Linked DNA regions of Aromatoleum petrolei. The protein of the gene in region 1 interacts with the protein of each later gene in a pairwise test. Links are inferred from orthologs where the notes say so. Each region holds a gene or a part of one and is shown on either strand. Other genes may lie near its edges. The genes, in order: acuR and kdsB.

The links.
Region 2: the proteins of acuR (region 1) and kdsB interact in binary tests that used the Escherichia coli proteins (3 or more experiments, as listed by UniProt). The link is inferred for Aromatoleum petrolei from one-to-one orthologs.

What each region holds. Positions count from the first base shown.
Region 1 is NZ_CP059560.1:1,431,840-1,439,305, forward strand. Bases 1,654-4,526 are described here. They hold acuR (acrylate utilization transcriptional regulator AcuR), read right to left. Parts: upstream 3,433-4,526; coding sequence 2,875-3,432; downstream 1,654-2,874. Other genes in these bases: ToN1_RS06550 (peroxidase-related enzyme), read right to left, coding at 1,654-1,796; acuI (acrylyl-CoA reductase (NADPH)), read right to left, coding at 1,844-2,827; ToN1_RS06565 (SRPBCC family protein), read left to right, coding at 3,786-4,232; ToN1_RS06570 (benzoate/H(+) symporter BenE family transporter), read right to left, coding at 4,247-4,526. Outside these bases: MocR-like pyridoxine biosynthesis transcription factor PdxR, read right to left, coding at 1-301; ToN1_RS06545 (pyridoxamine 5'-phosphate oxidase family protein), read left to right, coding at 396-1,040; more of ToN1_RS06550, read right to left, coding at 1,200-1,653; more of ToN1_RS06570, read right to left, coding at 4,527-5,437; ToN1_RS06575 (helix-turn-helix domain-containing protein), read left to right, coding at 5,546-6,184; ToN1_RS06580 (FUSC family protein), read right to left, coding at 6,204-7,298. UniProt on the Escherichia coli protein: Involved in response to both electrophiles and reactive chlorine species (RCS). Represses the transcription of the nemRA-gloA operon by binding to the NemR box.
Region 2 is NZ_CP059560.1:3,912,163-3,919,567, reverse strand. Bases 2,991-5,802 are described here. They hold kdsB (3-deoxy-manno-octulosonate cytidylyltransferase), read right to left. Parts: upstream 4,879-5,802; coding sequence 4,102-4,878; downstream 2,991-4,101. Other genes in these bases: lpxK (tetraacyldisaccharide 4'-kinase), read right to left, coding at 5,053-5,802; ToN1_RS17795 (Trm112 family protein), read right to left, coding at 4,881-5,072; adk (adenylate kinase), read right to left, coding at 3,380-4,033; ToN1_RS17810 (6-phosphofructokinase), read right to left, coding at 2,991-3,294. In the rest of the region: ToN1_RS17820 (YbhB/YbcL family Raf kinase inhibitor-like protein), read left to right, coding at 1-153; ggt (gamma-glutamyltransferase), read right to left, coding at 197-1,942; more of ToN1_RS17810, read right to left, coding at 2,038-2,990; more of lpxK, read right to left, coding at 5,803-6,066; ToN1_RS17785 (ExbD/TolR family protein), read right to left, coding at 6,126-6,545; ToN1_RS17780 (MotA/TolQ/ExbB proton channel family protein), read right to left, coding at 6,561-7,169; ToN1_RS17775 (hypothetical protein), read left to right, coding at 7,156-7,386. UniProt on the Escherichia coli protein: Activates KDO (a required 8-carbon sugar) for incorporation into bacterial lipopolysaccharide in Gram-negative bacteria.

The DNA.
Region 1 (7,466 bases):
GGAGCGGCGCGGCGAGCGCATCGGCGGTGGCCGAACGCCCCGCCGGCCGCGCGGGGAGGGCTGCCACACGCGTGCCTTGGCGATCCGCCTCCAGACAGCCTTCGGCCACCAGTTGCTCGTAGGCGAACAGCACGGTGTTGCGGGCGATCTTCAGCGATGCGGCCAGCCCGCGGCTCGCAGGCAGGCGCGTGCCGGGCGCAAGACGGCCGGACAGGATGGCGTCGCGCAGGCGCAGGTAGAGCACGCGCTGACGCGGCAAGGTCTCGGGGAGCGGCGGGGCGAGCAGCCAGTCGAGTTCCATTGTGGCTCCATGGTTCATTCATCGCGTGGCACTACGAAAGGTACCACCACCCCCGTAGGCTTGTGCCAACCCTTTCCCCCGGAGCACCGCCGTCATGTCCAAGCCTTCCGCCCCTTCCCCGCGCACCCGCGTCCGCCGCATGCCGGAGCGCGCGCACTACGAGGCCGACGCCGTGACAGCCATCGTCGACGCGGCGATGATCTGCACCGTCGCCTTCCAGATCGATGGCGCGGTGCACGCGATCCCCACGCTGCATTGGCGCGAAGGCGAACACTTGTACATCCACGGCGCCAAGGCGTCCCGCATGCTCAAGGCGCTCGTGCAGGGCGAGGCCTGCGTCACCATCGCGCTCGCCGACGGATTGGTGCTGGCGCGCTCGGCCATGCACCACTCGATGAACTACCGTTCGGTGGTGATCTACGGCCGGTTCGAGCTCGTCGCCAACCCGGAGGACAAACGGCGCAGCCTGCGCGCGTTCATCGACGGCCTCTATCCCGACCGTTGGGCAACGCTGCGCCCGATCAACGACAAGGAACTCAACACCACCAGCCTGTTGCGGATCCCGCTCGCGGAAGCATCGGCCAAAGTGCGCGACTGGGGAGTGGAGGACGACGAAGAGGACCTGAGCTGGCCGGCATGGGCCGGGGTCATCCCGCTACGCACCGAGACCGGCACGCCGCGCACCGAGGACGACAGCGTGCTGAGCGAGGCGCCAGCGACACGGTTCGCCGGACGGTAGCGCGTCGGTCGGACGGGTACGGGCCAATGAGCCCGGCAGCCCAAGACGGAGGCTGTCGCACGGCATCGCCGTGCAGCGACCAGCGGGGACAGCCCGCCGCTGCCGCGCAGCGCTTCATGGCTCTGCGCGGCAGCTCGCGTCGCGGACTGGGAGGCGAGCTCAAGCGCGCTCGACGGTCTGGCGGCCGAGCGTGTAGAACTCCGCGTTGGGCCGCATGCTGGTGACGTTGGCGATGCGGTTGGACATGCCAAAGAAGGCCGAGATGCCCGCGATGTCCCAGATGTCGTCATCGTTGAAGCCGTGTGCCTTCAGCGCTTCGAAGTCGGCCTCTCCGACGAGGTGGGCGCTCTGCGAAACCTTCATCGCGAAATCGAGCATCGCCTTCTGGCGCTCGGTGATGTCGGCCTTGCGGTAGTTGGTGGCGACCTGGTCGGCAATGAGCGGGTTCTTGGCGCGGATGCGCAGGATGGCGCCATGGGCGATCACGCAATACTGGCACTGGTTAACGGCGCTCGTCGCGACGACGATCATCTCGCGCTCGGCCTTGGTCAGGTTGCCGGGTTTTTCCATCAGTGCGTCGTGATAGGCAAAGAAGGCGCGGAACTCGTCGGGGCGGTGGGCGAGCGTCAGGAACACGTTGGGGATGAAACCGGACTTCTCCTGCACGGCGAGGATGCGCGCGCGGATGTCTTCGGGCATGTCCTTCAGTTCGGGAACGGGAAACCGGCTCACTGCGGCCTGCTGCGCTTGGGTCATGCTGTTCTCCTTCGGATGATGAAGCGGGTTCTGCTGCTGAAGTTGGTCTAGCGATTGACGTCCACGACGATGCGGCCGCGCACTTCGCCCTTCAGGAGGCTATCGGCGAGCGGAATGGCTTCGGCCAGGCCAACTTCGCGGCTGATCTGGCCGAGCTTGGCCACGTCCAGATCGGTTCCCAGACGTTGCCAGGCCACGAGGCGCTCGGCACGCGGGCACATCACGCTGTCGACGCCTGCCAGCGTGACGCCGCGCAGGATGAAGGGCGCGACGGTCGCGGGGAAATCCATGCCTGCCGCCAGGCCGCAGGCGGCGACCACGCCGCGGTACTTGGTCGTGGCGCAGACGTTGGCCAGCACGTGGCTGCCGACGACATCGACGGCGCCGGCCCAGCGCTCCTTGCCCAGCGGCTTGCCGGGGGAGGAGAACAGGGCGCGCTCGACGACTTCGGTTGCGCCGAGGGACTTCAGGTAGTCGGCGTCCTGCGGGCGGCCGGTCGCCGCGACGACCGTGTAACCGAGCTTCGCCAGGACCGCGATGGCGACGCTGCCGACGCCACCCGCGGCGCCGGTGACGAGGATCTCGCCGTGCTCGGGTCGGACTCCATGCCGCTCCAGCGCGAGTACGCACAGCATGGCAGTGTAGCCCGCGGTGCCGATGGCCATTGCCTGCTGCGGCGTGAACGCCGGGGGCAAGGGCACCAGCCAGTCGCCGTTGAGGCGCGCCTTCTGTGCCAGCCCGCCCCAGTGCACTTCGCCCACGCCCCATCCGTTGAGCACCACCGAATCGCCGGCCTGGTACGCCGGATGGGTGCTCTCCTCGACCACGCCCACCAGGTCGATGCCTGGGACCATCGGAAACTTCCGCACCACCGGCCCCTTGCCGGTAATGGCCAGGCCGTCCTTGTAATTGAGCGTCGAGTGACTGACGCGAACCGTCACGTTGCCCTCGGGCAATTGCGCTTCATCGAGTTCCTGCACGCTCGCGCGGTAACCGGACTCGTCCTTCTCGATCAGGATTCCCTTGAACATACGTCTCTCCCACATTTAGACCGGTCGTCTAATAAACAGCAAAAAAATCAGCCCTTCGGTAGGCCGGCGAAAAAGAATTGAGCGAACACTTCGAGCGGCCTCGCGCTCCGTTCGAGCTTGGCCCGCAGGACGGCGCCCTCCCAGCCGATCCAGAAGAACGCCGCGAGCCGCGCCGTGTCGGCGTCCGGCGCCAACTCCCCGGCTTTCTGCGCCTCGACCAGACAAGCCCCAAAGCGGGCCTGCCAATCCTCGAAGGTCTCCTTGAGTCGGGCTCGAAAACTCTCGGGAAGGGTGCCCGTTTCCTGGCCGAGGTTTCCGATGAGGCAACCGCGACGGAAATCGTGGCGGGCCATGCCGTCCGTCGCGTCGGCAACGAAGGCCCGCAGGCGACTCAGGGGCGAGAGCGCCGCATTGCGAAGGTGACGATCCAGCTTCCGGGCAAAGAACTCCCCGTAGCGTTGGATCAGGTCGAGGCCGAACGCTTCCTTGCTGTCGAAATAGTGATAGAAGGATCCCTTCGGCACGCTCACGCGGCCGAGGATCTCGTCGATGCCGGTCGAGGAGAACCCCTTTTCGGTGAGCACTTCCAGCCCGGCCCGCAGCAAGAGTTCGCGCGTCTCGGTGAGATCTTCGCGCTGTCTGGGCGGTCGGCCGCGGCGACGGGGGGGCTGGTGGGCAACGTCCATGCCCGGAGATTAGACCGACCGTCTCATTAAATCAAGACACGGGACGCAAACAGCATGAAACCGCCCCCGGCGCCTGCACCCATCCGCGCGAGGAGCATCCCTGCAGTCTTGGCCAAACGGGCCCTTGAACCACGCCGTCTGCCCGGCCGGCAGGGAGCCAAGCGGAATGCCGGGAATTTCCCGCAACTTTCGCTCTGCAGTCCCGACCGTCGACTATGGTATGAGGAGCGGCGAGAACAACCGCAGACCCAACCCCGACGAAAGGAGAGACCATGCCTACCGGTACCGTCCGACTGCACCGCGTGCTGCGCGCAAAACCCGAGAAGATCTACCGCGCCTTCCTCGATGCGGAAGCCCTCGCCCGCTGGCTGCCGCCCAACGGCTTCACCTGCACCGTCGCCCAACTGGATGCCACGGTGGGCGGCACCTTCAGGATGGCGTTCAGGAATTTCAGCACGGGCAACAGCCATTCCTTCGGCGGCACCTATCTGGAACTCGTGCCCCACGAGCGCATTCGCTACACCGACAAGTTCGACGACACCAAGCTGCCCGGCGAGATGGTGACGACGGTGTCGCTGCGTGCGGTGGTCTGCGGAACGGACGTGGACATCGTGCAGGAGGGCATTCCCGAGGCGATTCCGGTGGAATTCTGCTACCTCGGCTGGCAGGAGTCGCTCGAGCATCTGGCGCGACTCGTCGAGCCTGAAATTCCCGACTGACGCCCCCGCACGGCTCAGGCCGCCCGCCTTTGCGGCCGCCGCAGGGCGTGGCTGACGGCATAGCCGAAGACCAGCCCCCAGAACGCGCTGCCGATGCCGAACAGCGTAAGGCCCGACGCGGTGACGAGGAAGGTGACCACGGCCGCATCGCGTCCGCCCTCGTCGGCGAGCGCGGCGCTCAGGCTGGCGGCGATCGTGCCCATCAGCGCAAGGCCGGCGATGGCGGCGACCAAGGCCTGCGGGAAGGCGGACAGCAGGCTCGCCACCGTGGCCCCGCCGATGCCGGTGAGGAGATAGAAGCCGCCCGCCCAGATCGACGCGAGGTAGCGCCGGGCCGGATTCGGATCGGCGTCCGGGCTCATGCAGATCGCAGCCGTGATCGCGGCGAGGTTGAAGGAGAATCCACCGAAGGGCGCGAGTACGACGCCGGTGAGGCCGGTCCAGCCGAGCAGCGGCGAACCGGGCGTCGCGTAGCCGTTGGCGCGCAGCACGGCCAGGCCGGGCACGTTCTGCGAGGCGAGCGTGACGATGAACAGCGGCAGGCCGATGCCGATTAGCGTCGCAAGCGAGAAGCTCGGTATCACGAATTCCGGGGCGGACAGTTGCCAACGGATTTCGGCGGTGGCAATGCTGCCACTGGCCGCGGCGACGACCAGACCGGCAAGGAAGGCGAGCGGCACGGCGTAACGCGGGGACCAGCGACGGGCGGCGAAGAACACGAGGATCATCGTCCCCACCAACGCGAGATCCTGGCTGAGCTGCGCGAAGGCGCCGAGGCCGAAGCGCAGCAGCACGCCGGCCAGCATTGCCGCGGCAATCGACGGTGGCACGTGGCGCATGATGCGCTCGAACGCGCCGCTGAAGCCGAGCACCGCCATCAAGGCAGACGCGAACAGGAAGGCGCCGATGGCTTCGCTCATCGGCACCCCGACGAGCCCCGTGGCAAGGAGCGCCGCACCCGGCGTCGACCACGCCGTGAGGATGGGCGCGCGATAACGCAGGGACAATGCGATGGTCGTGAGGCTCATTCCCAACCCGAGCGCCCACAGCCACGAAGCCAGCTGCGAGGGCGTTGCCCCGGCGGCATGGGCGGCCTGAAAGACGATCGCCGCCGAGCTGGTGTAGCCGACCAGGACGGCGATGAAACCGGCCGCGAGGTGCGGAAAATGACGGGTGATGCCCGGCGCCGTGTGTGGCTTGCCCATGCTTGGCTCTTTCTGCTCTAATCGGAAGATCGTGCGCTATAACGCACACCCTCAAGCCTAGCAGCGTGCGTTATAACGCACAAGCCTGAGACGCCCAGCGCGAACGACATGTCCAAGAACGGCCTCCCCTCTTCCGCCCCGGCGCCCAGCGCCACGCCCGCGCTGGCGGAGCATCTGGCCGCAACCATGCGGCGCTTGCGTGCCGAGCGCGGCTGGAGCCTCGACCGTGCCGCGGGCGAGACCGGCGTCAGCAAGGCCATGCTCGGCCAGATCGAACGCGCCGAATCGAGCCCGACCGTGGCCACCTTGTGGCGCATCGCCTCCGGCTTCCACACCCCGCTGTCGGCCTTCATCGAGCCGCCGGTGCGCCACGAAGAGGCCGCCTTCCGCTGCGCCGCCGCGTTGCGCGACCGGCCGGCGAGCGACCCGATGTGGGTCGCCCCGCTCTTCCCCTACGACGCGCACCTGGGCTTCGAGCTGCTCGAACTGACGCTGGCGCCCGGCTACGAGCGGCATTCCGAGCCCCACCTTGCCGGCGTCGTGGAGCACGTGATCGTCATCCACGGCACGCTGGAGGTGCTCATCGACGGCTGCTGGCACCCCCTGAAGGAAGGCGACGCCGTGCGCTTCGCCGCCGACCGGCCGCACGGCTACCGCAACCTCGGCGACGCGCCGGCCGTCTGCCATAACCTCATCTGCTACACGGGAGTGGCCACACCGCGGTCCGCGCCGCCGCACACCGGCTGATGCCCCGTATTCGCGCAACCTAGCCGAACAAGCGTGCCGGAATCACCCGTCGCATCTGCCCGCCGACCACGCTCCGGAATCGCGGACTGTGCAGGCAGATGCCGCCCGCGAAGCCGACCAGGCAACCGAGCAGGGTGTCCAGGAAGCGCGCCTGGATCAGCTCGGTGGCCGAACCGTGCCCCAGGGTGGCGGCCTCGGCCAGGAGGATGGTCAGCGGCGTGATGAAGATCGCGGCGAAGCCGTAGTGGCGCACCACGGCGGTCTCGACCACGAAGGCCAGCCCTATCATCACGACCGAGATGGACCACTTGTCGAGCGGCAGGCTGAGCAGCGCCCACGACACGAGCATGCCGATGGTGGTCCCGAGGAGACGGTGCACCTGCTTGTCCCACACCGCGCGCAGGTTCATGCCCTGCATCACCGCGAGGCAGCTCACCGGCACCCAGTAGGCGCGCTCGAGTTGCAGCAGCTGCGCGAGTGCGAGCGAAATGCCCACGCACAGGCCGATCACGACCGAGTCGAACACGACGAAATCGAAAGTCGGCGCCGACAGCGGCTCGACCGGCTTGGGATCGCGCCGGCGCAGGATGTACACGCTGTAGAAGAACGCGATCAGGCTCGCCAACAGGCAGCCCATCGCGAACAATCCGACCTTGAGCGGCACCTCCAGGATGTCGCCGGGCGAATACGCGCCGATCGACGCCGCCATGATGAAGAACAGGCTCCCCGGCGGCCCGACGCGATAGAAGCGGCACACCATGGTGACGAGGATCGCGGTGAAGGTCAGCACGGCCATCATGACCGGCGGCACGAGGTGGCTCATCACCCCCAGCGCGTAGCTGGCCGTCATCGCAAAGGCACTCGCCATGAGCGCGACCATGCGGTGATGCAGGGGCGTCTCGGGCAGATACAGGAACACCAGCCCGCCCAGCGACGAGATCAGGCCGTAGTCCATGCGGTCGAACCAGGCCCCCACCATCAGCGGCAGGCCGGTGGCCAGTGCCGCGGCGAACGGCATCTGCCAGGGCCGGTCGCTCGGCTTGATCGTCATGAACTGGCGCAGTTCTTCGCGGAACAACGCCGCGAGCCTGCTCCACCTGGCGGGGGCTGTCATGGGTCGGGGTCTTCGAATCGGGACGCGGAGATGCAAGGGTAGCGCACTTCCGCGACGGCACCATGGGTCCGTATGCGCGCAGGTCCTGCGCCCGGGCCGGCTATGGAGCCGGCCCCACCCACGCGACATGCGTCGGGCAGCGAACCGAAAGCGCCGGATTCCATCTAA
Region 2 (7,405 bases), 2.5 Mb from region 1 along the record:
TACATGTTCACGCTGTATGCGCTGGACAAGGAATGCTGCAACCTCGACGGAACGTTCGGCGGGGCCCAGGTGCGCAACGCGATCGCGGGCCACGTGCTGGCCGAGGCGAAGCTCACCGGCACCTACACCCTGAATCCGTCGCTCTCGGGCTGAGCTTTCCGCAGAACAGGGTTCGCGCGAACCCCGTTCGGACGACTCAGAATCCGGCGGCAGTGCCTTCGCGGCGCGGGTCGGCAGCGCCGACCCATTCCCTGCCCCGCCTGACGACCACACCCAACCCGCTGGTCAGGTCGCGCAGGACGGTTTCGTGACCGAAGGCGGCCAGGCCGTCGGCCAGCGGACGCACGTCGGCACGATCCTCGATCTCGGTGGGGCCATTGCGGCTGCCGACATGAGGACGGGCGAGCACGGCGTCGGGCGGCATGTTCCAGTCGAGCAGGCCGACGAGGTTTTCCGCGACATAGTTGATGATCTGGCTGCCGCCCGGGGAGCCCGTCACCGCATGGAGTTTTCCACCCGCATCGAACACCAGGGTCGGCGACATCGAACTGCGCGGGCGCTTGCCGGGGCCGACACGATTCGGGTGCGGTCCGCGTTCGTCGGCCGGGGTGAAGGAGAAGTCGGTCAGCTGGTTGTTGAGCAGAAAACCGCGCACCACGCGCCGGCTGCCGAAGGCATCCTCGATCGAGGCGGTCATGGACACGGCATTGCCGGCCGGATCGACAATCGATACGTGGGAGGTCGCGGGCTGCTCGGCGTTCACTGCGCGCGGCGCTGGCGCGGCAGCGGGCGTGCCGGGACGAGCCCGATCGAGGCTGTCGTCGAGCCGGATCAGCTCGGCGCGCGCGGCGAGATAATCCCTCGCGAGCAGCCTTGAGGGGGCAAGCGGCATCGCCACGGGATCGCCATACCACGCGTCGCGATCGGCGAACGCGAGCCGCCCCGCCTCGCTGAACAGGTGAGCCGCGAACGCCGAGTCGGGCGGGATGTCGGCGAGCCGGAAGCGTTCGAGCATGCCGAGCATCGCCAGCACGGTGGCCGCGCCCGAGCTGGGCGGAGGCATGCCGCAGACACGGTAGGCGCGATACGGCCCGCACAAGGGGGCGCGCTCGACCGCACGGTAGCCGGAGAGATCCTCGAGCGAGAGCGCCCCCGGGTTGGGATCGGCCGCGACCGCAACAACGATGTCACGCGCGATCGACCCGGCGTAGAACGCGTCGGCGCCCTGTTCCGCCACCGCAGCCAGGACCTCGGCCAGTTGGGGATTGCGTAGTATCGCCCCCTCCGCCAGCGGTCGCCCGTCGGCATCGAAGAAGAGTTGGCGCGCAGATGGATCGCGATTCAGGAAGCGGTCCTGCGCGATCAATTTGTGCAGGCGTGGCGACACCGGAAATCCATCGGTGGCGAGGCGGATCGCAGGCTGGAACAGGCTCGACCAAGGCAGCCGGCCGTGCCGCGCATGGACTGCGGCAAACATGCGCAGCAGCCCCGGAACGCCAACCGAGCGCCCGCCCACGACGGCGTCGTAGAAGGCCATCTTGTCGCCTTGCGGGGTGAGAAAGAGATGTTCATCCACGCCACCCGGGGCAGTCTCGCGCCCGTCCCAGGCGCTCGTCCTGCCCTTCTGCGCGTCGTGATGGACGAGGAATCCGCCGCCTCCGATGCCGGAGGACTGCGGCTCGACGACGTTGAGCACCAGCGCGGCGGCAATCGCGGCATCGACCGCGCTACCGCCTGCGCGCAATACCCCCACGGCGGCATCGGTCGCGTGCGGGTTCGCGGTGACGACCATCGCCCGCGACGCAACGACGGCCGGTTTCCTGCTGAACCCCGTCGCCGCTTCAGGTTGTCCAGGCACTTGCCCGAAGGCCGGCCGGGCTGCGGGCAGCGCCGCCAGCCCGAGAATCACGATTGCGGCGAGCAGGGTCCGCGATGCATTCATATCCCCTCCCGAATTTCACGTGACTGCAGATTGGTGTGCGGAAACGATACGCGCGTCCCAGGGATGCCGGATCGCGCGCGGTGTATCGGGACGTTTCAGGGGACGTAGACAGCGAGTCGGCGTGCAACCGGAGCGAAACGTGGGCGACGGTAGTCCGGCACGCCCGCGACGTATGCGGGATAGACCTCGCCCTCGATGAGCGGGCGAAGGTAGCACCTTGCTGCATCGGTGACGTGGAGGCCGTCACCACGGATGAACCGGGCCGGCACCCGGCGCTCGAGGTTGGCGACCGCAGCCACGTCCTGGAACGCGATATCCCACTGGTAAGGGGTGTCGGAGAGTCGTCGGATCGCCGGCATGGCGCAGTCGCGCCCGGCGATGGCGGCTTCGACAGCCGCGCGACCGACAGCGCTGGACTGGGCGTGATCGACGGCAGACACGAGGTGCCCCGCGGCACGCTGCAGGTAATCGGGAATGGCCCAGTGGTGCTTGTAGCCGAGACGCGCGTGGATCAGCCGCGCGAGGCACTGACCCGCTCCACCGAGCTGCACGTGCCCCTTGCGATCGTGATCCTGCTCCATGACGAGCGTGCCGTCGGCACGACGGATCCCCTCCGACACCGTCACGGCGCAATAACCGAGTCGCTTCACCGTGGCGTCGACAGCGGCCAGGAAGGCGTCTTCGTCGAAAGGCACTTCAGGCATCAGGATGATGTGCGGCGGATCGTCCTCCGTGCGCGCGGCGAGCGCGCTCGCCGCGGCGATCCAGCCGGCGTTGCGCCCCATCACCTCGAGCACGAAAACGCGCCCGGCGCTGCTGGCCATCGACGCGATGTCGAGGCCGGCTTCCAGCATGGCCACCGCTGCATACTTCGCGGCGGAACCGAAGCCGGGCGAACAGTCGGTGCCTTCGAGATCGTTGTCGACCGTCTTCGGCACGCCCACGCACACCAGCGGGTAGCCACGCACACGGGCGGCAGCCGAGATCTTGGCGACGGTATCCATCGAGCCGTTGCCGCCGTTGTAGAGGAAATAACCGATGCCATGCGCCGCGAAGACCGCGAACAGGCGGTCGTACTGGGCGGGGTTCCGGTCGGGCGGATCAAGATCGAAGCGGCAGGAGCCAAAGGCGCCGCCCGGCATGTGCGAAAGCGCGTCGAGATCGCCGGCACCCAGCGTCGTCGTGTCGATCAGATCCTCGCCGAGGGCGCCGAGAATGCCGTGGCGGGCGGCAAGCACGGTGCCGATGGCGTCGCCGCGTTCGCGCGCAGCGGCAATCACCGCCGCCGCGGTGGCGTTGATGACCGCGGTTACGCCCCCCGACTGCGCATAGAGTAGATTTGTCCTGGCCATCGCGCTCTCGTGTGATGCCAAAGAAAACGCGGCGAGAAACGGGATGGCTCCCGCCGCTCGCCGCGCCTGTATCCGAGACGTCCGCTTATTTCAGCGCTTCGAACGCGCTCGCGGTGATCGCTTCGACCGCACCGAGACCGGAGATCTTGCGGACCTTCGGGGCGGTAGCCGCACCCGAGGCTGCCCACTTCGAATAGTACTCGACCAGCGGCTTGGTCTGGGCGTGATAGACCTCGAGGCGCTTCTTCACGGTTTCCTCGCGGTCGTCGTCGCGCTGGATGAGATCCTCGCCGGTCACGTCGTCCTTGCCCGCAACCTTGGGCGGGTTGAACTTGACGTGGTAGGTGCGGCCCGAGGCGACGTGCACACGGCGCCCACTCATGCGCTCGACAATCTCGCTGTCGGGAACGTCGATCTCGAGGACGAAGTCGATCGGCACGCCGGCCTCCTTCATCGCATCAGCCTGCGGAATCGTGCGCGGGAAGCCGTCGAACATGTAACCGGACTTGCAGTCGTCCTGCTGCAGGCGATCCTTCACCAGGCCGATGATGATGTCGTCGGAAACCAGTCCGCCCGCATCCATCACCTTCTTGGCTTCGATACCCAGCGGGGTGCCGGCCTTGACCGCGGCGCGCAGCATGTCACCGGTGGAAATCTGCGGAATGCCGAACTTTTCCTTGATGAAGTTCGCCTGAGTACCCTTGCCTGCGCCCGGGGGCCCCAACAGAATCAAACGCATGAATCCTCTCCTCCCTGTCATGCCGCGCCAGTCCGGCCGCATGGTTCCCAAAAAATGAAGCTCGAAACTTACTCGACTCGCCCCGCGCGGTCAAACACCGCCCGGACGCGCTCAAGGTCTTCGGGCGTATCGACGCCCGCCGCCGGCGCGCGTTCGACGGAAAGTACCCGAATGCGGTAACCGTGCCACAGCGCCCGCAACTGCTCGAGCGCCTCCCAGTTTTCCAGCGGCGATGGCGCCAGCCCTGCATAGCGGCGCAGGAAGTCGACGCGATAAGCGTAGATGCCGATGTGGCGCTGTACCGGAAGGCCCGCAGGGATCGCCTCACGAGATCTGGCGAAATCGTCACGCGCCCAAGGGATCGGGGCGCGCGAGAAATACAGCGCACGATCGTGCGCGTCGCACACGACCTTGACGACGTTCGGATTGAAGAATTCGGCAGCGTCGTGCAGCGGATGCGCGGCCGTCGCGATCGCTGCGTCGGGCGAATCGGCGAGGGCCCGTGCGACATCGACGATCAGGACGGGGTCGATCAGGGGTTCGTCACCCTGCACATTGACGACGATCTGGTCATCGCTCCAGCCGCGGGCGGCAACGACCTCGGCGAGACGGTCGGTGCCGCTGGGATGATCGGCGCACGTCATCAGCACGTCACCGCCGGCCGACCGCACGGCGTCGACGACACGTTCATCGTCGGTCGCGACCCACGCGGACAGCGGCCCGGCCTTGCGTGCCTGGTCGAGCACGCGCACCACCATCGGCTTGCCCCCGATGTCCGCGAGCGGCTTGCCCGGCAGGCGCGTCGAGGCGTAGCGTGCCGGAATGACGACGTGGAAGCCGGCCATGCTCAGCGGCGCAGGGCGTCGACTTCTTCGGCCGGCAGCTGGCGCGCCTCTTCCTCGAGCATCACCGGAATGCCGTCGCGGATCGGGAACGCGAGGCGGTCAGCCTTGCAGACGAGTTCCTGCTTGTCCTTGACGAAGTCGAGGGGACCCTTGCAGACGGGGCACACGAGGATTTCAAGCAGTCTGGCGTCCATGCGACAGTTTCTCCAGGATATGTTCGGCGGCGCCCGCCGGGATCTGTGCCCTGACCGGGAATTCCCAAGTGTCGGCAGGCGCGAAAGCCGAGCATTTTACCGCATCCTTGCTGGTCAGGACTTTCGCCTCGCCCGGTGCGAACGCCAGGTCGGCTGGGGTGAATGGGTGGTGATCCGGGAAGGGATGGGGCACGACATCGAGTCCCATCGCGCGCAACTGATCGAAAAATCGCTCCGGGCGACCTATGCCGGCGACCGCATGCACGCGGCGCCCCGTGAATGCGTCGGGCTGGCACCAAGACGTCGCATCCCGCAGGGAGATGAAGGCATCGCCTTCGAGCCTCATCGGGAACACCGGCGTACCGCCGATTGCCTGCCTGACTTCTGCCGAAAGGGCGCCATGGGCAATCACCACATCGACTTCGCGCAGCCGGCTCACCGGTTCGCGCAGCGGGCCGGCGGGCAGCAGCCAGCGGTTGCCGAGCGTGCGCTCGTCCACGACCGCGAGCTCGACGTCGCGAGCAAGGCGGTAATGCTGCAAGCCGTCGTCGGACACAATGACGTCGCACTCGGGATGCCGGGCCAGAAGCGCTCTTGCCGCGGCCGGGCGGTCCGCACCGACGGCAACCGGGCAAGCGGTCAGGCGCGCGAGGAGTACGGGTTCGTCGCCGTACAGGGAAGTATCGCCGTCGGCGGGAACCAGGGCGACGCCGTCGAATTGGCCGCCATAGCCGCGACTGACGACTCCGGGCACCCACCCCGCCGCGCGCAGCTCGCGCACGAGCCAATCCACGACCGGCGTCTTGCCACTGCCGCCGACAGCAATGTTGCCGACGATGATGACCGGAACCGGGAGGCGCTCGACACGCCGCAGGTCACTGCGATAGCGGCGACGACGCGTCGCGGCAAGGGCGCCGAACAGCGCCGACAAGGGGCGCAGCAGGTGCGCGACGAGCGAGCGGCGTTGCCACCACTCCGGGCTGCTGCGCGCCATGGATCAGGTGTACGGCCTCGGCGGCCGGGTCGCCGACACCGCCCCGGCGGCAAGAGGGCTCACGGGGCGGACTGGGTGGCGAAGGTGATGTGCGGCAGGCCCGCACGCTGCGCCGCCTGCATTACGTCAATGACGCTCTGGTGCGCGGCCTTGGCGTCAGCCGTGATGACCACGACTGGATCCTTGCCTCCGGCGGGAACGGCGCGACCGAGCGCCGCGGCGATCGCATTGATGCTCTTGTCGCCGACCGGCTGGCGATTGACGAGAACGTCTCCGGCGGCATTCACCGCGACCACGATCTCGCTGGGCGTAACTTCGGCGGCCTTGGTGTCGGCCGTGGGGAGGTTGATCTCGAGTCCCGACACCTTGGAGTAGGTCGTCGTGAGGACGAGAAAGATGATCAGGACCAGCAGGACATCGATTAGCGGGATCAGGTTGATGTCCGGTGCTTCGTGTTTGCGTCCGCGCTGGAAGTTCATGCGCTGCATTCCCGCTCAGGGACGACGGTCGCCGTGTACGACCTCGACCAGCTTGATCGCCTGCTGCTCCATGTCGACGACGAAGCCGTCGACGACCGCGCGGTAATGGCGCCAGAAGATGATCGAGGGAATCGCGATCATCAGGCCCAGGCCCGTGGCGTAGAGAGCGGTGGAGATGCCCTGCGCGAGCTGCTGCGGGTTGGTCGTGGCCGCTCCCTGGGCGGCGAAGATGTCGATCATGCCGACGATGGTGCCGAACAGGCCCATCAACGGCGCGATCGACGCGATGGTGCCGAGCGTGTTGAGAAAGCGCTCGAGTTCGTGCGCGACGGCGCGGCCGGTTTCCTCGATCGCCTCCTTCATGACTTCGCGCGTGCTGCCGACATTGCGCAGGCCCGCGGCGAGGACGCGACCGAGCGGCGAATGGGCCGCCACGCGGTTGGCCATCTCGGACGTGGCGCCCTTCTGGCGTAGGTCGGCGAGCACCTTTTCGAGCAGCCCTTCGGGCACGATGCGCGAACGACGCAGGGTGACGCCGCGTTCGATGATGAGGGCGACGGCAACGATGGATACCAGCAGGAGGGGCCAGACGGGCCAGCCCGCGGACTGGATGAGCGCGAACACGCAGGAACTCCGGGAACTCGAAAAAAGAAGAACTCTAACCCCGGGCCGCGAACACGGCAAGGGCGCACCCTTTTGTCATGAACGGGACAAGAATCCACAAAACCTGTGGATAAGTTTGTGGATTCTTCGCGAATTAGTCGCCAAATGGCTGTCGCGACAAGTGTTTTCTTACTGCGATGAAAAATTAAGCAACAATTTTGTTGTTTATAAACAGTGACTTGCAAATACCCCTAAAT